One region of the Alteromonas sp. BZK5 genome, then DNA from elsewhere that is predicted to be linked to it. Evidence: predicted binding sites of a transcription regulator. Region 1 holds the regulator's gene; each other region holds the start of a gene.

Region 1 (5,687 bases):
TAAGCACGGTCCTGATTGTCGTTATTTATTAAGCGCCTGAACGCACGCCGAGCATGTGGCAGATGGCGTAGCTCAATTCACTACGGTTCAAAGTATAGAAATGGAAGTGTTTTACCCCTTCTTTAGCGAGTACTTTAACTTGGTCCATAGCAATGTTAGCGCCTATAAGATTACGGGTAGCTTGGTCGTCGGCATCAAGGCCGTCAAACATCTTGTGCAACCATCCCGGCACATGAACATTTGTGAACCCCGCAAATTTCACCAGTGTTTGGTAGTTGGTTACCGGCAAAATACCCGGAACGATATCTAAGTCGACACCCGCTGCGGCTGCACGGTCTCTAAATCGAAGGTACACACTCGTATCGAAAAAGAACTGGGTTATCGCTTCTGTGGCACCTGCTTCTGCTTTGCGCTTAAGGTTTAGTAAATCAAACTGCGCATTTGGTGCTTCAGGGTGCTTCTCTGGATAGGCAGCAACAGAAATATCAAAATCGGCAACGTCTTTTAGCAAGGCAACAAGATCAGAGGCATACATCTCTGTCTTTTCTACTCCTGGCGGTAAATCGCCACGAAGCGCAACAATACGGCGAATGCCTGAATCCCAGTAGTCTTTAGCAATTTGTTTAAGTTCATCTCGGCTAGCATCAACACAGGTCAAGTGAGGAACCGCCGCGACACCGGTTTGCTGCTGAATGCGTTTTACAACGTCGTGGGTTCTGTCACGCTCACCGCTATTCGCGCCGTAGGTTACCGACATGTAGCTTGGCTTTAGTGGCGCGAGACGTTCAACTGACTTCCACAGGGTCTGTTCCATGGCTTCCGTTTTAGGCGGAAAGAATTCAAAAGATACATCAATATCACGCAGTTCCGACAGGGACTGGTTTAATGCATCGATACCTTGTGCGTAAGAAACCATGGCTTTTTCTCTCAAAAATGTATTCTTATAGACGTTTAGACGTCTAAATTAAAGAATATATGTCTAGACGTCAAGAGGTTTACACTGCTCAATTGACCTTTTCGTGAACTTGTTTAGAATTTCTCTTCATAACATAAAAAAGAGTAGACCGAGTTAGTACAATGGCAGAATGGAACGGTAAATATATTCACCCCTACGCAGAGCATGGCAAGAAGAGCGAACAGGTAAAGAAAGTCACTGTCTCTATACCTATTAATGTGCTTAAGGCGCTTACTGATGAGCGTACTCGCCGCCAAATCAATAATCTGCGTCACGCCACTAATTCAGAACTGTTGTGCGAAGCATTTTTGCATGCGTTTACCGGTCAACCATTGCCTAACGATGATGACCTGCGCAAAGACAATCCTAATCGCGTACCGGCTGAAGTAAGACGTATTATGGAAGAAATGGGTATTGATCCAAGCTTCGAAAACGATGTGTCGGAAGACGACTGATATTTGGTATTAAAGAGAAACGGCGCTTTGTTGTAAGTTATTGCTAGTTGATAACCTACAACACGGCGCCGTTTTTTATGTACTTGTATTCTCTAAGCGCACCTTTTAGCAAATAAAGGTTGGGCACTAGCCCCTCCATTTTTTTGCTTTATGCGCCAGAATTTTATTCTTCTGGGCTTTCAGGCACGCGTGCAACGCCAGATTCAATCGCAGCCTTAGATACGGCGGTAGCAATACGCTCGCATAAACGCGGGTCCATAGGTTTAGGAATAATGTACTCCTTACCAAATGTCAGACTAGTACTCTTACTGGCAGCTAGTACTTCTTCTGGTACAGGCTCCTTCGTGATAGCACGAAGGGCTTCTACTGCCGCTACTTTCATTTCATCGTTAATGGCCGTTGCACGAACATCTAGTGCTCCACGGAAAATAAACGGGAAACACAGTACGTTGTTAACCTGGTTAGGGTAGTCCGAGCGTCCGGTAGCCATAATAAGATCTTTACGTACTTCGTGAGCAAGTTCAGGCTTTATCTCAGGGTCTGGGTTAGAACATGCAAATACAATTGGGTTTTCAGCCATCAAGGCCAGTGTTTCTGGTGGTAAAACATCCGGTCCTGACACACCAACAAAAATATCCGCGCCTTCCATTACATCTTCAAGCGTACGCTTGTCAGTATTGTTAGCAAATAGCTTTTTGTGCTCAGTTAAGTCTTCGCGACGAGTATGGATAACGCCTTTTCTGTCTAGCATATAAATACGCTCACGCTGGGCACCACACTTTATAAGCAGTTCCATACAAGCGACCGCTGCTGCACCGGCACCCATACACACAATTTTAGCGCTCTCTATGCTTTTACCCTGAATTTCCAGAGCATTAAGCATGCCCGCTGCAGTAACAATAGCGGTACCGTGCTGATCATCATGAAATACCGGAATTTTACAGCGCTTAATTAGCTCTTGTTCAATCTCAAAGCATTCAGGCGCTTTAATGTCTTCTAAGTTAATGCCGCCAAATGTGTCAGCGATATTCGCTACTGTATTAATGAACTCTTCGGTTGTACGATGCTTCACTTCAATGTCAATGGCATCCAGGCCAGCAAAGCGTTTAAACAGAAGGGCTTTACCTTCCATAACAGGTTTCGATGCCAGTGGGCCTAGGTTACCCAACCCTAAAATCGCGGTTCCGTTACTGATAACGGCAACCAGGTTTCCTTTACCCGTGTACTTATAGGCGTTATCTGCATCTTCAGCAATTTCTCTGACCGGCTCGGCAACGCCTGGGCTGTAGGCAAGAGCAAGGTCATCGACGCTATCTGCTGGCTTAGATAACTCTACGCGGATTTTTCCGGGTGTGGGTTTGGCGTGATAGTCGAGTGCGCGTTGTCTAAAATCTGACATGTAAAAAGGTATCCTTAGATGTAGGGTTCATCGGTGTTTTCGTTCACGCTCTGTAGCTATTTTATTGTCGTTATAGTTATAGGTAGATAAACGTAAGCGCGTTACAACCAAGTAATGACAAAAGTGATTATAAATAGTTGTTAGCACTAGGGCTTGTTGATCTTTGTTTTACAGCAATCATCAATAGGCCCCAAGGTGGCATGTGGAAAAGCAGACTAGGCGTTAACCTTTACTGATTTTGTTCACATACCTTAATGGATACAAGCCTCTGGTTTATGTACCCAAAAGCGCCATAAGTCTTGAAAGCAATGCATTATTCACAGAATTAATGCTCACTATCAAAGTGCCGATCGCAACTCTAACACAGCCAATCACTGTGTACATATCTGATCAGAATTCTCATATACCAATGTAGGTTAGGCATACTAATTAGACCAGTAAAATGGGGCTATAATTACCATTCATGCTATTTATTTTTACTTGTTGTAACATTCTGTAGGTCTATTGTGTGGAGGATGAAAACAAAGCTATCAAAGGGGTCTACGTTCTCATAAATGCATTGGACAGAAACCCAAATCAGGAAAATGGAACGAAGGGATATACCTCGTTAATTCTCCATCTAATATTTCTGATAAAATCCTGTGAAAGCCCACTCAAAATTCGCGCTGAAGGCGAGGATATGACAGAAAGAAAACTAATAACCGTGCTAACCGATGTGTGCGAAAGCGTAAAATCTACCAATAATGGATTTGTTTGGCTAACTCACGTAGGGCATTGGAGAGCGCCGCAAGTGATTGCCGTGTTTAATACTGAGCAGGAGAAGCAGCGGGCGTTAACTAATGGTTGGGATATAGACTTCATAAACCAAGTGAATATTGCTTTGGCGTCAATTAAGTCAGCACCCGTTGGTATTTATTTTGATAGCGAAGAAGAGTGTAAGAAAGTGAGTGGCGGCAATTGGGACAGGCATTTATCTAATGTTAAAAACCTTCACTGAGTTCAGGTTACGCTGAATATTGTAAATTAAGCTAAAAACGTTTTCAGAAAGGCGAGTTGCAGGGCTTGTTAAACTGGCTAGGTACTGGCCTGACGTAGGACAACGGCGGTAAAGCGCTGTTTGGCACACCTTGTTTGTGTGAAGCGTGAATTTTAAGCAATAAAAAAGCGCCATAAAGGCGCTTTTTTTCGAACTCGATATCAGGCTTACTTTTTGCCCAATGCACCGAAACGCTTCTTGAAGCGATCAACACGACCACCAGTGTCAACGTTACGTTGCTTACCAGTGTAGAATGGGTGACATGAAGAACATACGTCTAGGTTGATGTCTTTACCAAGCGTAGAGCGAATGTTCATTACGTTACCACATGAGCAAGTTGCTGTGATTGCTTCGTATTTTGGGTGGATATCTTGTTTCATTGGGTTACCTCACATAATAAGGCCGTATCGCTATACAACCCGAAGTCGCACACCATACGTTACTTAATTCAAATGATAAGTTGTTCAAAGAACAGCCTATCGCAAAAGAGCGGCGCATAATAAAGGATGGCAGGGCCTTGATCAAGCGGTTTTTGGCCAAATGCTAAACAAGAGAGCTAGGCAAGGTAGCCGTATAAAAAGGTAGCCGTATAAAAAGGCCAAACAAAAAACATTCTTTTTATGCTTAACAGTAAAGTATGTTTAAATATTTGTCTTTCAAGGCTCGGTCAGATGCTCAAGTGGCAAAATCATGCGCTAATAGCAAAATGTGTAGCTAGCTGTTAGCAGCGCAAACTGCTGTAACGTATAGGTCTGCAAGAAGCCTCAGTATAATTAGTTTCAACATAAGAAGCTTAGTAAGCGCATTACGCGCTTTAACAATCGTCAAATAAGGTAGAACCTTCGCAATGGCCTTTATCCAAGTTGCCGTGCCAGTGCCACTGCGCCAACTTTTCACGTATACCCACGATAACGCACTAAGTGCGGGTGTAAGAGTAGTTGTGCCTTTCGGTCCGCGCAAACTTGTGGGCGTAGTTGTTGAAACCCTACACAAAACTGAAAGCGACATTGAAAACTCCAACAAGCTAAAAGCCATTGAGTCGGTACTGGACGATAGCCCTATTATAGATGGGGTGTTATTGAAAATGGCCCAATGGCTGTGGCAGTACTATCATCATGCGCCGGGTGAAGTGCTACACGCCATGCTGCCTGTTTTATTGCGCAAAGGCGAGTCAGCAGCGCCAACACCCCAAGACATGTTGATGCTTACCGAAGAAGGTAAGCAAACGACTGCAGACACGTTATCGCGGGCGCCTAAACAACAAGCCTGTTTTACTGCACTGGCCGGTGGTGCCTTATTAGCGTCCCAAGCGCGCAAGCAGTATGGCGCACCTGCGGTCAAAGCACTTGTCGAAAAGTCATTGATAAGCATTGAAGAAGTTGCGCCTGAATTTAAGTCAGGCAGTTGGCTTGCCTCGTTATCGGTGTCTGAAAAGCCAATTCCAGATACTGAGCAATCGGTTGCCATTGCCGCACTTAATCGTCAGCAGGGCAATTTCGCTGTAAGTTTGCTTGAAGGGATTACCGGTAGCGGTAAAACGGAAGTGTATCTTCAAGCTATCGAACCCTTGCTGCGTGAAGGGAAGCAAGTGCTTATACTTGTGCCAGAAATTGGGCTGACGCCGCAAACGGTGTCACGCTTTGAAAAGCGCTTTGGTATTGCAGTGGGCGTTTTACACTCTCAGCTTTCTGATAAAGAACGGTTACATGTATGGCAGCGAGCAAAAGCAGGTGAACTCGGGATAATCATCGGTACTCGCTCGGCTATTTTCACCCCGCTGCACAACCCCGGCATGCTGATTGTGGATGAAGAGCACGACGAGTCTTTTAAACAACAAGATGG
Region 2 (5,687 bases), on a different contig from region 1:
TTTGAATTGGATAGGGCTGTAGTGGGGAGCATTCATTTCCGCGAGCACGGGGGAAGCCGCCATAGACGCAGCCAAAGTAAGTGCCAGAAGAATACCAGTAACCACATTCATGGAAGAGCCCAAGTTGTTATCATGGCTTGTAAACAACCAGAAACTACAAGCGATAGTGTGTTCGTTATTTAAGCATAGCTGCAAAAAATAAATGATGAAAATATTCTTTGCTGTTTTTTATTTGTTTCGTTGATTTTGCTATCCAAATAAAAAACGCCGCTAGTTTATACAAACACTTTTTTGCAAAGCGTTATATAAACTGAGCGGCGCATTTAAAAGCGTTATTTGGTTATCGAATTAAATCGATGCTTTTAACGCTTCTGCTTTATCTGTTGCTTCCCAAGGGAATTCGTCACGACCAAAGTGACCGTACGCAGCCGTTGGGCGATAAATAGGGCGCTCGAGGTCTAGCATTTGAATAAGTCCATAAGGGCGTAGGTCGAAATGTTCACGGACCAGTGCTACTAACGTTTTCTCATCTACCACACCTGTACCGAAGGTATCGATGCTGATAGACGTTGGCTCTGCCACACCGATTGCATAAGACACTTGGATTTCACAGCGCTTAGCAAGTCCTGCTGCAACAATGTTCTTAGCAACGTAACGACCCGCGTATGCTGCACTGCGGTCTACTTTTGATGGATCTTTACCAGAGAACGCGCCACCACCGTGACGGGCCATACCACCGTAAGTATCAACAATGATTTTACGACCAGTTAAGCCACAGTCGCCCATTGGACCACCGATAACGAATCGTCCCGTTGGGTTAATGTGAAAGCGTGTATTTCCATCAATCCATTCACTAGGCAGCACTGGCTTAATAATTTCTTCCATTACCGCTTCGCGAACTGTTTCAGTGCTCACTGAATCACAGTGCTGGGTTGAAAGCACAACTGCGTCGATGCCAACAGGCTTGTCGTTTTCATATTTGAAAGTAATTTGGCTTTTAGCATCTGGGCGTAACCAGTCTAGCTTACCAGATTTACGCACTTCAGCTTGTTTTTGAACAAGGCGGTGAGAGTACGTGATTGGCGCAGGCATTAGTACGTCAGTTTCGTCGCTAGCGTAGCCAAACATTAGACCTTGGTCACCAGCACCTTGTTCTTCAAGGCTTGCGCGATCAACACCTTGATTGATGTCAGGTGACTGTTTGCCAATAGCATTTAATACCGCACATGAATCAGCGTCGAAGCCCATATCTGAGTGCGTGTAGCCAATTTCTTTAACTGTTTTTCGGGTAAGCTCTTCAATATCTACCCATGCAGAGGTAGTTACTTCACCACCCACTAAAACCATACCGGTTTTTACATACGTTTCGCAGGCCACCCGAGCGCGAGGATCTTGTTCTAAAATAGCGTCAAGAACCGCATCTGAGATCTGATCAGCAATTTTGTCCGGATGTCCTTCAGACACTGACTCGGATGTGAATAAATGCGTGGCCATAAATGCTCCGTAAGCGTTAAATTATCAAAATAGTCGTATATTGTACTAAAACAAGTTATAAATACCAGTCTTTACTTCTAGACGTCTAAAAGTCTCTTCGTTACGAATAGTTGACACAACCCGATCACTTGTAGGGTTATTCAGGTCGTAATTGTTTAAGTTAATGATGTATTTGTGAAACTAGGCGTCAGATATAACTGTTTTTGCTGTAATGGGAATACGTGATGGTCAGGGTATAGACCATTTTTTACTATGACTTTCACTATTGGCAATCAAAACCCATTGAACTGTAAGGTGGCATAGGTAAGAATAACGCCACATTCATTCGTATAAAGAAGTAGAGCGAACGCCTTACCTCTACGCTCGTCTAGCTTGCCTAGCCCGCTAAGATACGAAACAAAAGATACAAAATAAATCAGGAGACAACATGCCCTCTCGTCGTGAACTCGCCAATGCAATCCGTGCATTAAGCATGGATGCCGTTCAACAAGCTAAATCTGGTCACCCAGGTGCCCCAATGGGGATGGCTGATATCGCACAGGTACTATGGGGTGATTTCTTATCACACAACCCTGCAAACCCATCTTGGGCTAACCGCGATCGCTTTGTGCTTTCAAATGGTCACGGCTCGATGCTGTTGTACTCTCTTCTTCACCTATCAGGCTACGAACTGCCAATTGAAGAGTTAAAGAACTTCCGCCAATTGCATTCAAAAACGCCAGGTCACCCAGAGTACGGTTATGCGCCAGGTGTTGAAACGACCACTGGCCCACTAGGCCAAGGTATCAGTAATGCTGTGGGCATGGCGCTTGCCGAAAAAGTACTAGCGGCACAATTTAACAAAGATGGTCACACTATTGTTGACCACCACACCTACGCATTCCTAGGTGACGGCTGCTTGATGGAAGGTATCTCACACGAGACCTGTTCACTAGCCGGTACACTAGGCCTTGGTAAGCTTATCGCGTTTTGGGATGACAACGGCATTTCAATTGATGGCGAAGTGGAAGGTTGGTTCACCGACGATACACCAGCACGCTTCAAGAGCTATGGTTGGGAAGTGATCGATGGCGTTGACGGGCACGATGCAGAGCAAGTAAAAGCCGCTATTGAAAAGGCACAGGCGAATACTGCGCAACCTACGCTTATTTGTTGTAAAACCACCATTGGTTTCGGTTCACCTAATAAAGAAGGTACCGAGTCTTGTCACGGTGCACCACTAGGTGAGGACGAAATTGTCGCTACTCGCGAGAAGCTTGGCTGGAGCCATGGCGCGTTCGAAATTCCAGACGATATTTACGCTGGTTGGGATGCTAAAGAGAAAGGTTCAAACGCGGAAAGCGCGTGGAATGACGCTTTCGCTGCATACGAAGCCGCCTACCCAGAGCTTGCAGCAGAATTCAAACGCCGTGTAAATGGCGAGTTGCCAGCAGATTTCAGCGAAAAAGCAGACGCTATCATCGCTGAACTTCAAGCTAACCCACAAAATATCGCGTCACGTAAAGCGTCACAAAATGCACTGAATGCGTTTGGTCCGCTACTTCCTGAGCTATTAGGCGGCTCTGCTGATCTTGCTGGTTCTAACCTCACTATTTGGGAAGGCAGCAAAGGCGTTGAAGCAAACGATGCATCAGGTAACTACATTTATTACGGTGTACGTGAATTTGGTATGTCGGCCATGATGAACGGTATTGCCCTTCACGGTGGCTTCAAGGCATACGGTGCAACCTTCCTAATGTTTATGGAATATGCACGTAATGCGGTACGTATGGCCGCACTAATGAAGCAGCCTGCAATTTTCGTTTACACCCACGATTCAATTGGTCTAGGTGAAGACGGCCCAACACACCAGCCGGTGGAGCAGGTGGTTGCGCTACGTGCAACGCCTAACCTTGATAACTGGCGCCCTTGTGATCAGGTTGAGTCTGCTGTGTCGTGGAAGTCTGCTATTGAGCGCACTGACGGCCCAACAACGCTGATTTTCACGCGTCAAGGCTTAGCGCAGCAAGAGCGTACGGCTGACCAAGTGGCTAACATTGCCAAAGGCGGTTACGTACTTAAAGACTGTGAAGGTACGCCAGAGCTTATTCTTATCGGTACTGGTTCTGAGGTTCAGCTAGCCGTTGAAGCCGCAGCGAAACTAACCGAGCAAGGCAAAGCCGTTCGTGTAGTGTCTATGCCATCAACTGACGTATTCGACCGTCAGTCTGCTGATTACCGTGAAAGCGTACTGCCTTCTAGCGTTGTTAAACGCGTAGCGGTTGAAGCGCTGTCTAAAGATAGCTGGTACAAGTACGTTGGCTTTAATGGCGCTATCGTGGGAATGGACACCTTTGGTGAATCTGCACCTGCTGGCGACCTGTTTAAGCACTTCAACATTACCACTGACGCTGTAGTAGAGGCTGCACTGTCTCTGTAAGAGGTAATAGATAAGCCTATGGTAAATATTGCCATAAATGGGTTTGGTCGTATTGGTCGTAACGTGTTGCGCGCGCTGTATGAAAGTGGGCGCAACAACGAATTTAACGTGGTGGCCATTAACGACATTGCTAAACCCGAAGGCATAGCACATTTACTTAAATACGATACCGCCCACGGGCGGTTCCGTTTTGATGTGGCCTTAGAAAATAACACGCTAAATGTCGCAGGCGACGATATTACACTGCTCGCGATAAGCGATATTAAAGACCTGCCGTGGAAAGACTTGGGCGTTGATATTGTGCTTGAGTGTACGGGCAAGTTTGATGACAGAGCATCGGGGCAAGCACATTTAGATGCCGGCGCTGGCAAAGTGCTTTTCTCGTCACCCGGGTCACCAGATTTAGACAATACGGTCATTTTCGGAACCAATGAAGACACGTTGACCAGTGAACAAAAATTAGTCTCCAACGGCTCTTGCACCACAAACTGCATTGTTCCTGTTATCCAAGCGCTAGACGCTGCGTTCGGTGTTGAAAGTGGTACGATCACAACCATTCACGCGTCTATGCATGACCAGCAAGTTATCGACGCCTATCACGAAGATTTGCGCAGAACCCGTGCTGCAAGTCAGTCGATTATTCCCGTTGATACCCGACTTGCTGCCGGTATAGAGCGCATTCTGCCTAAGTTTGCGGGAAAATTTGAAGCCATTGCGGTTCGAGTGCCAACTATCAATGTTACTGCCATGGATTTAAGTGTAACGCTTCAATCTAAGGTAACGATTGAGCAAGTGAACCAAGCCCTTCGCAATGCAAAAGCGGGGCGTTTACAGGGCATTTTGGACTACACCGAAGAGCCTTTGGTGTCGGTAGATTTCAATCACGACCCTCACTCGTGTATTGTAGATGGCACACAAACAAGAGTCAGTCACAAACAACTGGTTAAAACACTGGTGTGGTGTGACAACGAATGGGGTTTTGCAAACCGTATGCTCGATACCGCAAAAGTGATGTTCGACGCAAAATAAAGCATTGATGCTGCCAAGGGTTGGTAGCACCAGCCCGCGCAGCTTTCACAGTTAATTTGAGCGTGTCATACCTTCAAAACACGCTCTACTGAATTTAAATTAACATAGGAAAGACGATGGCAATTCCAAGCATGAGCGATATGGCCCTAAAAGGTCAGCGCGTATTAATTAGACAAGATTTAAACGTGCCGGTAAAAGACGGCAAAGTAACTTCTGATGCGCGTATCAAAGCATCAATCCCTACGATTAAAGCAGCCCTAGACGCAGGTGCGGCAGTTATGGTGATGTCTCACCTTGGTCGTCCTACTGAAGGCGAGCCTGCAGACGAATTCTCTCTTCAACCTGTTGTTGATTATCTTAATGACGCCCTAGACGTACCGGTTAAGCTTGTAAAAGATTACCTAGATGGCGTGGAGCTTGCAGACGGCGAATTAGTTATCCTTGAAAACGTACGTTTTAATAACGGCGAAAAGAAGGACGACGAAACGTTAGCAAAACAGTACGCAGCACTTTGCGATATCTTTGTTATGGATGCATTCGGTACTGCTCACCGCGCACAAGCGTCTACTCATGGCGTTGCTAAATTTGCACCAAAAGCCTGTGCTGGCCCATTACTTGCTGCAGAATTAGACGCACTTGGCAAAGCGCTAGACAACCCTAAGCGTCCAATGGTTGCTATTGTGGGTGGCTCTAAAGTATCTACCAAGTTGACCGTGTTAAAAACATTGGCTGAAAAAGTTGATCA
Region 3 (5,687 bases), on a different contig from region 1:
AGAACCTGCAGCAGCCAAAATAAAACCTATGCGCGATCCGAACTGTTCTCTGGCCCCGCTCATATCCCTTCCTCTTGTTGAGTTATTGTTATAGCAGTTCGCCGTATCACGCCTTGTGATGCACAAACACGTCGTGAGCTCACAATTTATGCTGGTTGTCGGTACTTACTATTCGTAAGAATCAAGCCGAGCGAACTGGTATTATTTATTATCAGGATGGCGTTTGTTGTTATGACTCACGTGTGGCGTCAACGCGTTGTATTGCTACCTCTATGGGCTTATCAATACGCTGCACCATTCCCAAAAATAGCATGGTAACAGCAGTGAAATAAAAAGTCTTGATGTTGGACTTGCTGAAATGATGTTAGACCGTATCACCAAGTTACCACTTCGCCATTCCAGTCGATAAAATGACAAGCTTGGTCTCGATTAAGCGCCGAAAGGTGATGAATAAGCTGTTTAGCGGTAAACTCAGGCGTGAACAGTTTCTTGGCGGCAACGTTCTTTTGAAAAGGCTTAGAAAGCCCCGTATCAACCGTCCCAGGGTGATAACAAACAAGCATCACGTCTTTCAATCTGCGCTTGTATTCTACCGACGCCGTTTTAACCAACATGTTGAGCGCTGCTTTCGACGCGCGGTAGCCGTACCACCCGCCAAGTCCATTATCTGAAATACTCCCTACTCTCGCGCTTAAGCAAACAAGGGTTGAGCCTTCTTTACTCATAATATTCACCAAATGCTTGAGCCACATTGCGGGAATAATGCTGTTAGTCGAAAAATAAGCCGCTAAGGCCTGCTCGCTGACATCTTCCAAACGTTTCTCAGGATGAATGCCATCGCTTTCGCGGTGTAGAAAACCTGTTGTGATAACTACCGTAGTTAACACAACCTGCCGTTCAGCCAGCTGTTCAACAAATTCGCTTATGTGCCTATCGTCCTGTTCGGCCAGCTGATGATAGGTAACATCCCCAGAATGATTGGTGTCAGATATAGGGGCGCGACTAACCGCGAACACCCTAGCACCTTCACTGCTATATTGCTCAATAAGCGCAGACGCAATACCGCCCGACGCGCCCACTATAAGGACGTTATTTTTCACTGGCTTCTCCTGGTATGCAGCGATCGCACTGGCGTTTTTTACCTGTTAACAGGTATGAAATGGTGTATCTATGCTTTGCGAATACATTGTAGAAAGCATCGGCTACATGACGAATAACAGGCCAGCGAAGCGGTGCATATAGCCAACCCATGCCCACGGCTTTCCATGCTTCATGAGTGACATCAAGGCCAGTTATCAACGTCCCGTCTTCACGAAGTCCGTGAATTCTTGCATTGAGTGCATGCCAATCCATGGTTGGATAACGGTTCGAAAAATCGGGGGCCTGAATATCTACCAATGTTAATTTGTTGTGCTTGTCTCTTTTTCTTAAATGACGCATTTCAGCGATACACAACGGACAATACCCGTCATAGAAAATAATCACGACTGAATACCTCTGCCAAATTTTGAACACGTTTATACGCATTCTTACCAGTTGCAAACTGCTTGAAAGAAAGCAGCTAGCCTCACATGTTAAAACCTTTCACTCAGCTCGCACATTATTCTTATTTAATATTCGTTTATACGATAAAAAAACACGCTTGGATGACTTGTGTTGTGACCTACCCGCACCCACACTACAGACAAAGATTAAGAGAGGTTTTTACTATGGCAAATTTACAAGTCGCCACGTTGGCAGGCGGATGCTTTTGGTGTATCGAATCAGCGTTTAATAGCGTTGAAGGCGTGGAAAAAGCAATTTCTGGCTATGCTGGAGGCGAAAAGGCCGATCCAACCTATGAAGAGGTATGCAAAGGAAATACTGGCCATGCTGAAGTGGTACAAGTGACGTTTGATGCCGACAGCATTAGCTACCGAGAGATACTAGAAATTTTCTTTGCGCTGCACAACCCTACACAGCTTAACAGACAGGGCAATGATGTAGGCACACAGTATCGCAGCGCGGTTTTCTATCACGACGATACACAAAAAGCTGAAGCAGAAAAAATTATCGCAGAAATCACAGAAGAAGAGATTTGGCCCGATCCCGTAGTGACTGAAATAGTAGCAGTAAATAACTACTACGACGCCGAAGACTACCACCAAGATTACTTCAAAAATAATCCACAAAACCAATATTGCTCTATGGTGGTGGCGCCTAAACTTGCGAAGTTCAAAAAAACCTTCGCTTCTCGACTTCGCAGCGACGCATAAATAAAACAGCGATATTAAGCGCGCTATCAATAGCGTTAGCCAACAATAAAAAGGGTTGCTTAAAAGCAACCCTTTTGTTTTTCAATCTATTCGTTTTCTTATTATTCAAACCAAACGCTGTTAATTTCTAATGGAAACAATAAAGGCGCTAAGTCTTCATAACGCTTCTTATGAGCTTCGCACGTCGCGTTTTTAAGGTAGTTTTTCTCCCAAGGATCGTTAATGATCCACAAGGTATTTTCAATGGTCACTAGTCCTTCCATCGACGAATTATCCATTGTGTATTGTTCGCAACTCTGATCGCCGGCAACGTCGAAAGTAATAGGGATACGCTTTGTTGGCTTACTGCCACTCACATCAATTACCCACAGTTCATTGTCGTTTCTTGCTGCGCCAAACAAATAGGATGCGCCCGCTGAATGAGTATATAACGCCAGTCCATTGATAGGATGATTACCTGAAGTAAACGAAGGAAGTTGAAGGTTAGGCTCGCTCACTGTGGCAAAATCATTCGACGAGAAAAAGTCTTCATCAACAGCCAATGTAAAAATTCTTGGCTGTCCTGCTTTATCTTTCTCTAGCGCCAGATATAACGTGCCGTCTTCAGCCATCGTCAACCCTTCAATGCCGTCGTTAGGAAAATTACCTACTTCAAAATCGTTGGGAAACTGAAGAGGTCGCACATCCGACATTTCAACCGAGCCATTATCTTTTCGTGTCAATTTTACCAACAAGGTAGGGTAATCTGTTGACCCTGTTTCCTCGTATTTGGTTTCACAGCGAGGGCTTAACGCGCCGGTACGGGTAGCATCTTCGGTAACCGTATAAATTACGTTAGTGTCTCTGGGGTCTACGGCTAGCGCTTCTAAATCAGGTTGCTCGCTCAAATAGCTATAAAAGCAGCTTCGGCGCACGGTATTGGAAAATGAAAAGCGTTCGCTCGATGCGCTCAGCGTTGCGGTATCTGGTGAAATGCTATGAAGTTTCAACTGTTGAGTGGTATCAGCGCTAGCATCTGCGATAGTGACAAGTTGACCGTCTAGCACCACTAACCCTGAGGTTTGAGGATCAAACATAACGTTGCCTTTTTCATCAAGGATCCATTTACCCACAGTGACTTCTGTTAAGTCTTGAGGTTCAGGAGTGATAACAACGTCTTTCGGCTCGCTACAGGCGCTTATCAGTAAAGTGGTTAGCACAGCACTGGTTAAATATTTTAGCATAGTGTGAAGTCCTCTCTCCGTTTATTAAGACGAGAGCAAAAGGTAAAACTGAAAAAATTGTAAGGGAGTATATCGAGCATACCGTTTATTCACAAAAAAGAGTAAGGTTATGCGATAGACATCAGGTTTGCTGAGTACATATATGATTTGGCAACGTTAAATAGTCGTGCTGTCATCATGTTTTCGATTAATGTGCAGCATATTTAGTTAACACGCTTACGTGTATTAATATTGACGAAAATTAAAGGAGAGCGTCATTTCTACGCAGCACTTGCCCCAAGTTATTGCAGGTCCGATAGTAAGAAAGGTGACATCTACAGAATGTCATATTTGGGTAGTAACCAGTAACGCCGATTCACCTACGCTAAATCTATCTGCAAATGAAGTCGTCGTCAGCGGCAATTGTCAACGCGAAACCATACGCGTAGGTAAGTACGCATTTATACACTTGCTCTCTTTCACTTCGTCAGAGCCCTTCGAAGATACTGCGCGGATAGGTTACTCGCTATCTTTTAGCGACGATGCTCAGCAGGCTTCATGGGAAAATGAACAACGCGGGCTTCTTTACGATGGGCAGTCTTCCTTATGTTTCCACTACACCGAGACTCCCGAGACCATATTGCACGGCTCATGCCGTAAGCCTCACTTTCACAGTGATGATGCCCTAGCACAAGTAGATGTACTCCATAAAAATGCGTTCAAAAAGCAAAATGATTTTCCCGATCTCCTGTTGATGACGGGCGATCAAATTTACGCTGATGATGTCGCAGGTCCTATGCTTAAAGCCATACACAGCGTGATTGACCGTTTAGGTCTTTATCATGAAGCACTGGAAGGGGCAGTAGTAACCAACACTAATGAACTTGCCACACATGAACATGGGTATTACGAACGAGAGCAGCTTCTGCCACAAATTGCGACCAATACGGTACTGTCTTCAATATTCTTTGGTGCTAAGAAAAAACCGGTATTCACATCAGTAAACGCGCAAAACCATTTGATTGGCAGTGCGGAGATCATCGCTATGTATTTACTGGTGTGGTCCGACACGCTTTGGGCTGATATCAATATAGATAAAGATGGGATCCCCCCAAAATACCACGCTATTTTCGACAAAGAACACGAATCGCTTAACGGCTTTGTAAAACAGCTACCGCAGGTACGTAGGGCCCTGGCACACATTCCTACCTATATGATCTTTGACGATCACGATGTTACCGACGATTGGAACTTAACCCGGGGCTGGGAACAAGAAGTCTATGGAAACCCTCTATCAAAACGCATGATCGGCAATGCGCTTATCGGCTACTTGCTTTGCCAAGGCTGGGGAAATGCACCAAAAAAAGTAGCGCCATTAATTGCTAAAGTACAAGAATCAATGGGAGAAAGCGGTTTAAACTCGCACGATGAAATCATTGATGAGCTGTTGGATTTTGATCAGTGGCATTACCGTTTAGATACCACACCACCTATTGAGGTTTTAGACACCCGCACGCAGCGTTGGCGCAGTGAATCTAATATGAATAAGCCCTCGGGGCTAATGGACTGGGAAGCACTGTGTGATTTTCAACATTCCATAATCGGCAAAGAATCTGTCATCGTTGTCTCTGCCGCTCCCATTTATGGCGTAAAGGTTATCGAAGCCATTCAAAAGGTGTTTACGTTTTTTGGCAAGGCGCTTACTGTTGATGCTGAGAACTGGATGGCCCACAAAGGCACCGCGAACGTTATATTAAACATATTCAGGCATTACAAAACGCCCCCCGATTTCATCATTCTATCTGGCGATGTGCACTATTCCTTTGTATACGATGTACGCCTGCGCTTTAGGCGCAACAGCCCTCACATCACCCAGTTCACCTGCAGTGGATTAAAAAACGCCTTTCCGGATGGATTGATCAAATGGCTAGATAGATTAAACCGCGTGCTTTATCGCTCTAAATCGCCTCTAAACCTTTTCACAAGACGTCGAAATATGTCAGTAAAAGCGAGAGAGCCAAGTTTGGGCTATGGCGAATTATTCAACGGTTGCGCCATTGGTGTATTAAAAATTTCACAGAAAAACACCGATGTTCAGTGCAAAGCTTTGTTGAGCAACGGTAAAGAGGTAGAATTCCCAGCTTCTAAAGACGATTAGTTCAAAAGAGGTATCTAATGAGTGATAGCGCACTGTCCATCGGATTATTTTACGGCTCAACAACCTGCTATA
Region 4 (5,687 bases), on a different contig from region 1:
CTGCTTCGATAACATCCCATTTAGACGAATCGATCATAATAGGTACGCGGCTAATATCAGGCTCAGAGGCGATTAGGTTCAAAAAGGTGATCATGGCCTGCTTAGAATCAAGCATGGCCTCATCCATATTGATATCGATGATCTGCGCGCCGTTCTCTACTTGTTGCCTTGCGACATCAAGTGCAGTTTCATAATCACCTTCAAGAATAAGTCGTTTAAAACGAGCGGAGCCTGTTACATTGGTACGCTCACCGATATTAATAAATGTAGAAAATTCTGCGCTCATAATGCCCTCCTAGTGTACAAACGGCTCTAGGCCTGACAAACGCATTTTGGGTTCAAACTGTGGCACTTTTCTTGGCGCAATTCCATTGACCGCGTTAGCAATATCGCGAATGTGTTCCGGCGTACTGCCGCAGCAGCCACCTACAATATTCACTAGCCCAGACTGCGCCCATTCTTTGATGTGCTCGGCCATTTCAGGGCCTTCCATGTCGTATTCACCAAACTCGTTGGGTAAACCAGCGTTAGGGTGCGCTGAAATTAAGCACTCACTAACAGTAGCAACTTCATCTACGTATTGGCGCAGTAAGTCTGGTCCAAGAGCACAGTTTAAGCCGAATGAGAATGGACTGATGTGTCGCATGGAATAATAAAACGCTTCCGCGGTTTGACCAGACAGCGTGCGCCCTGAGGCATCGGTAATCGTGCCAGACACCATAACGGGCAGCAATATACCCAGCTTTTCAAAAACCGACTCTACCGCATAGGCTGCCGCTTTCGCATTAAGTGTATCGAAGATGGTTTCGAGCATGATTAAATCTGCACCGCCTTCAATGAGCGCTTCGGTAGACTCGCTATACGCTTCCACGAGTTCGTCAAAAGTAACATTGCGTTTGCCTGGGTCGTTAACGTCAGGCGAAATTGAAGCAGTGCGATTTGTTGGGCCAAGTACACCTGCCACGAAACGGGGTTTGTCTGGTGTCTTTGCTGTGAACTCATCGGCAGCTTTACGCGCCAATTTAGCTGCAGCTAAATTAATATCACGGGATTGAGCCTGCATATCGTAATCGGCCATAGCGATAGTCGTAGCATTAAACGTATTCGTTTCAATAATGTCCGCGCCAGCTTCAAAGTAATCACAGTGAATTTGATAGATGATATCGGGCTGGGTAAGAACCAGCAAATCGTTGTTACCCTTAACATCGCAGTGCCAGTCGGCAAACTGTGTTCCGCGATAATCTTCTTCTTCTAACTTATGGCGCTGGATCATGGTGCCCATGGCGCCATCTAATATAAGGATGCGCTTTTTAGCGGCTTCTGTAAGCGTTGCTTGCGCGCTAGAATTTGGTCTTTGGCTCACGTGCTACCTCTTTGGCTGTGACTTTTCAGCAAGCTGACTTAAATCGTAAGGCGTGGTCTGATAGACATAATAATTCAGCCAGTTTGTAAACAATAGGCTACCGTGTGAGCGCCACTGTACAATAGGAGACTTGGCTGGATCATCCCCTTCAAAATAGTTTTTTGGAATTACTGGCGTTTGTCCCGCGGCAATATCTCGAAAATACTCATCTTTAAGTGTATCTGGATCGTATTCCGGGTGACCCGTTACAAATACCATGCGCTTATCTTCTGACGCCACAATATAAGCGCCTACATCGTCAGACTCTGCAACAACACTAAGTCCATCGACGCTGTTATACAACGAGGTGTTAATATGCCCATAACGGGAATGTGGTGCGTAAAAAGAAGGATCAAAGCCCCTTAATAGCTCATTATTCGGGTCATTCACTTTGTGTTTAAAGACACCTGAAAACTTTTCGTCTCTAAGCTCTCGTGTAATGCCGTAAAAGTGATACATGGCGGCGTGGGCAGCCCAACACAAGTAAAGGGTTGAGTTCACGTGACGCTGCGCCCACTCCAATATGGTGGTCATGGTTTCCCAGTACTTTACTTCCTCGTAATCGATAAGCGCGAGAGGCGCACCGGTGACAATAAGGCCATCGTATTTCTTATTCGCTACCGCTGAAAAGTCGTGATAGAAAGCATCCATGTGCGATTGGGGGGTATTCTTCGGCGCTTGATTATCAATTCGAATTAAATCCACGTTTATTTGCAGTGGCGTGTTCGATAATAGACGAAGTAACTGTACCTCTGTTTCTATCTTGTTCGGCATTAAATTAAGAATACCGACTTCAAGAGGACGAATATCCTGATTGGCAGCCCTGTCCATGTCCATGGTAAAAATATTTTCACCTAGTAGTACATTCTGCGCGGGTAACTGCTCAGGAATACGAATTGGCATAGAGGGCTCCAGTGATAAATTACAATATCTGTATTGTGTCTATAACTGGCGATATGTCAACATCTTTACGTCTAGACGTCTAAACGTTTTTTTTCTCTGGTGCTCAAAAATACTAATTATTTTGTTTATGCACCATTACCAACATCTCAGCTTCGGCACGAGGAATGTCGCAGGCTTCAATAATTTCATCAATGCTAGCGCCTTGCTTGACTAAGTCCGCCGCACGCTGATATAGGCGTAGGGAAGGATCTTGAAGCTTGAGTTCTCGAAGCTGGTTTTCAATATCAGTTTGCTTTTCGTCTAACTCTTGAAGGTGTCGAGTGATCACCAAGGTGCGTGCTTGCGCCTCAGTTTGTTGATTATTTGCATTTTTAGCAAGGGCTTCAGTGCGGGCAATAGCCTCTGCGTTAGCATGTTCGCTTTCGCTTAATGCAGAACGCAACTGCTTAATGTGTGAATGCAGCACACCCATCGCGGCGATGAGTATAACTACAAGAATACACAGTATGAGTTCTAATAAGGTAGGTGCAGCAAGCTGCCAATCCATGGACATAACCCTTGGGGAAATGTAGGCAGTATTATAGTCAATACCGCCTATTCATTTATTTAGATGTTGCTAAGCTCATCCCACTCTTCGTCGCTTAACAATTTATTAAGATCTACAAGAATAAGCAGTTCGCCGTCGCGGTTACTTACACCTTGGATAAACTTAGCACTCTCTTCAGTACCTACGTTAGGGGCACTATCAATCTCTGAAGATTTCAAGTAAACCACCTCAGCGACACTATCCACCAGAATACCAACTACCTGCTCGTCAGACTCAATAATAACGATACGGGTATTATCAGTAATTTCTGTTGGCGGTAATCCGAAACGAGCACGTGTATCGATAACCGTTACTACGTTACCACGCAGATTGATAATACCAAGTACATAGTCAGGTGCACCGGGTACAGGGGCTATTTCGGTATAACGCAAGACCTCTTGAACTTGCATCACGTTGATACCGTAAGTTTCTTCACCTAAGCGATACGTTACCCATTGAAGGACTTCGTCGTTGCTGTCGGTGGCGTTATTATTTATTCTTTCGTCGCTCATGAACCTGGCTCCCAATACTATGGCGTCTGGTCGTTACTGCCTAAGCCTTTGTTAAGCATAGATATTAATTCTTCAACGTCAATTAACGCGCACATTTTTTCTTTAACCATCCCTGCTAACCAGGGACGCTTACCTGTGGACTCGCGCCATTTAACATCATCGGTAGTCAAATTGATCGTATTGACTAGCTTTTCACTAGCCAGCCCCCACGCACTTTCCCCTAACATTATAAGATATCGGTAGTTAAGCGATTGTGCGAGGTTTTCGTCATATTTTTCTGGCATTACCCATTTTGCAGAGTCAACAACACTTAGTTTAGACTCTCTGTGCAACATTACACCCATAAACCAATCAGGTTTTCCAAATAAAGGGCCAATCTTCTCAATTTGGTGGATCCCACCTAGCGACGTCAAAGGCACCGCAAGTGTTAACCCTGCAACCTCAAAGAATAGCGCCTGAAAGCGAAAACCGAGAGTATCCTTTAGTGGAACTTTTGTTTTTTCAGAGCGGTTTAACGCAGCCTCTTGTTCATTTTCTACTAAAGTTTCTGTGTGAGACTGTTGCTGTTCATCTTCAATTGTCCCTGCTTTTTGCGTTTCAATTAACGATGTAACCTTTTCCGCTATCGCTTCTTGTTCATTCGATTGCGGCTCACTATCATTGGCGGTAGAAGCAAGCGCCGTTTCAGCCATCTGCTGAGAAGCCTGCTCGAGCAATTTTGCCGTGCGCGCAGTCACATCTTCCGGTGCTTCTGGCTCTTTGAGGAGACTATCAAGGTATGCCTCCATCACTTCTTCACGGGCAAAAGGCGATTGCTTGCTCATGTTCTCGTTATTTCTCCAATACCGCTAATAGTTTCTCGTACGCAGACACACCACGTGTTTTGGGGTACGCTGCGGAAATGGGAAGCTGTACTAAACTTGCATCCCTGAAGTGCGTGTCGACGGGAATAACCCCTTCCCACACGCGCTCACCATAGTCATTCATTAAGCGCTTTCGCGATGCAAGCGCCGCGTTAGTGCGCTTGTCAAACATAGTTGGAATAATCACAGTATCAAAGGATTTGTCCAACGAACGTCCCATGATTTCCATGGTACGAATCATTCTGTCTAGCCCTTTAAGCGCCAGATATTCTGTTTGGGTAGGCACGATAACCTTGTCACACGCTGCAAGAGCGTTAACCATCAGCACCCCAAGCACTGGAGGGCAATCGATGATAGCAACATCAAATTCTCCTGCAATTTTTGCCAACGCTTTTTTTAGGACTAAGCCCATACCTTGTTCGCTACCCATCGTTCTATCTAAGGTCGCGAGCGCCATTGTTGCAGGAAGCACATATAAGTTGTCTAACTTTGTCGGGCACAGACAATCCATAACATTATCGGCCGTAATGTCATTAGACTTAATAAAAATATCGTAAACTGAATGACTTGACGCTTCTGCATCGATACCGAAGTAATAACTCAGCGATGCATGTGGATCAGTATCAATCATGAGCACTCGCTTGCCCTGCTGTGCAAGCAAGCCACCAAGGCTCACCGTAGTGGTTGTCTTCCCTACGCCACCCTTTTGATTTGCTACTGTCCACACTTTCATATTTGCTGTTCCATTACGGTTCAAACTGCTATCGCATTTCGGTTTGAACGCAACTGCTCATATCATCAATGTTTATATTTTTACTGGATATATTGGCAACGGCTACAGCTTGAGGCATACCGTACACAACACAGGAATCTTGGTCTTGAGCCCAAATCATTGCGCCTTTTTCCTTGAGCATTCGGCATCCTTCTCTGCCGTCAGCCCCCATACCCGTTAATATAATTCCTAATACATCCCCACCATAAGCTTTAGCCAGAGAACTGAAAGTGAGATCAACACTGGGCTTATAATTCACCTTGTCACTCGCACTTGCATCAACAATGGCAATGCGTTTATTCGCACCTATGGTTTCTAGCAACATTTGCTTCCCACCGGGAGCAAGATACGCATGACCTGGTTTTAGAATGTCGCCGTGCTCGGCTTCTTTTACTCTAATCTTACAGTTTGTGTCTAAACGCTGTGCAAATGCCGTAGTAAATGTTCCAGGCATGTGTTGTACAAGCAAAATGGGGTATGGAAACTCTGCAGGTAAAGGAGACAGCACTTTCTGAAGCGCCACAGGCCCGCCTGTAGAAGCCCCAATTGCTAAACACTTGTAGTGCTTTCCCGTCGCTCTTACAGACGAAACGGTTGGTTGTTTGGCTGCGTCTTTATGCCCTGATAGCAACCCTGATGTTTTAAAAAA

What was found. Region 1 encodes MetJ, which represses methionine synthesis genes. Its sites were predicted from a motif close to TAGACGTCTAGACGTCTA; they were not measured.
Region 2: metK (methionine adenosyltransferase) is a predicted target of MetJ. The motif match lies at 1,565-1,582, and genes of this name have one in related genera.
Region 3: msrA (peptide-methionine (S)-S-oxide reductase MsrA) is a predicted target of MetJ. The motif match lies at 1,615-1,632, and genes of this name have one in related genera.
Region 4: metA (homoserine O-succinyltransferase MetA) is a predicted target of MetJ. The motif match lies at 2,370-2,387, and genes of this name have one in related genera.

The regions. Positions count from the first base shown of each region.
Region 1 is NZ_JACSOE010000034.1:2,970-8,656, reverse strand. It holds gene metF (methylenetetrahydrofolate reductase) at 29-916, opposite strand; gene metJ (met regulon transcriptional regulator MetJ) at 1,078-1,410, shown strand; gene BIZ39_RS11420 (malic enzyme-like NAD(P)-binding protein) at 1,574-2,809, opposite strand; gene BIZ39_RS11415 (hypothetical protein) at 3,489-3,806, shown strand; gene rpmE (50S ribosomal protein L31) at 4,013-4,225, opposite strand; gene priA (primosomal protein N') at 4,693-5,687, shown strand, end outside.
Region 2 is NZ_JACSOE010000027.1:32,675-38,361, reverse strand. It holds gene BIZ39_RS10090 (hypothetical protein) at 1-111, opposite strand, end outside; gene metK (methionine adenosyltransferase) at 349-1,494, opposite strand; gene tkt (transketolase) at 1,922-3,913, shown strand; gene epd (erythrose-4-phosphate dehydrogenase) at 3,932-4,942, shown strand; gene BIZ39_RS10070 (phosphoglycerate kinase) at 5,059-5,687, shown strand, end outside.
Region 3 is NZ_JACSOE010000039.1:8,135-13,821, forward strand. It holds gene BIZ39_RS12340 (sodium-dependent transporter) at 1-63, opposite strand, end outside; gene BIZ39_RS12345 (SDR family NAD(P)-dependent oxidoreductase) at 375-1,100, opposite strand; gene BIZ39_RS12350 (thiol-disulfide oxidoreductase DCC family protein) at 1,090-1,485, opposite strand; gene msrA (peptide-methionine (S)-S-oxide reductase MsrA) at 1,710-2,255, shown strand; gene BIZ39_RS12360 (hypothetical protein) at 2,357-3,478, opposite strand; gene BIZ39_RS12365 (isoleucyl-tRNA synthetase) at 3,750-5,615, shown strand; gene fldB (flavodoxin FldB) at 5,633-5,687, shown strand, end outside.
Region 4 is NZ_JACSOE010000018.1:52,197-57,883, forward strand. It holds gene metH (methionine synthase) at 1-286, opposite strand, end outside; gene BIZ39_RS07520 (homocysteine S-methyltransferase family protein) at 296-1,363, opposite strand; gene metA (homoserine O-succinyltransferase MetA) at 1,367-2,305, opposite strand; gene BIZ39_RS07530 (DUF2802 domain-containing protein) at 2,418-2,852, opposite strand; gene BIZ39_RS07535 (chemotaxis protein CheW) at 2,912-3,403, opposite strand; gene BIZ39_RS07540 (chemotaxis protein CheW) at 3,421-4,227, opposite strand; gene BIZ39_RS07545 (ParA family protein) at 4,235-4,999, opposite strand; gene BIZ39_RS07550 (chemotaxis response regulator protein-glutamate methylesterase) at 5,028-5,687, opposite strand, start outside.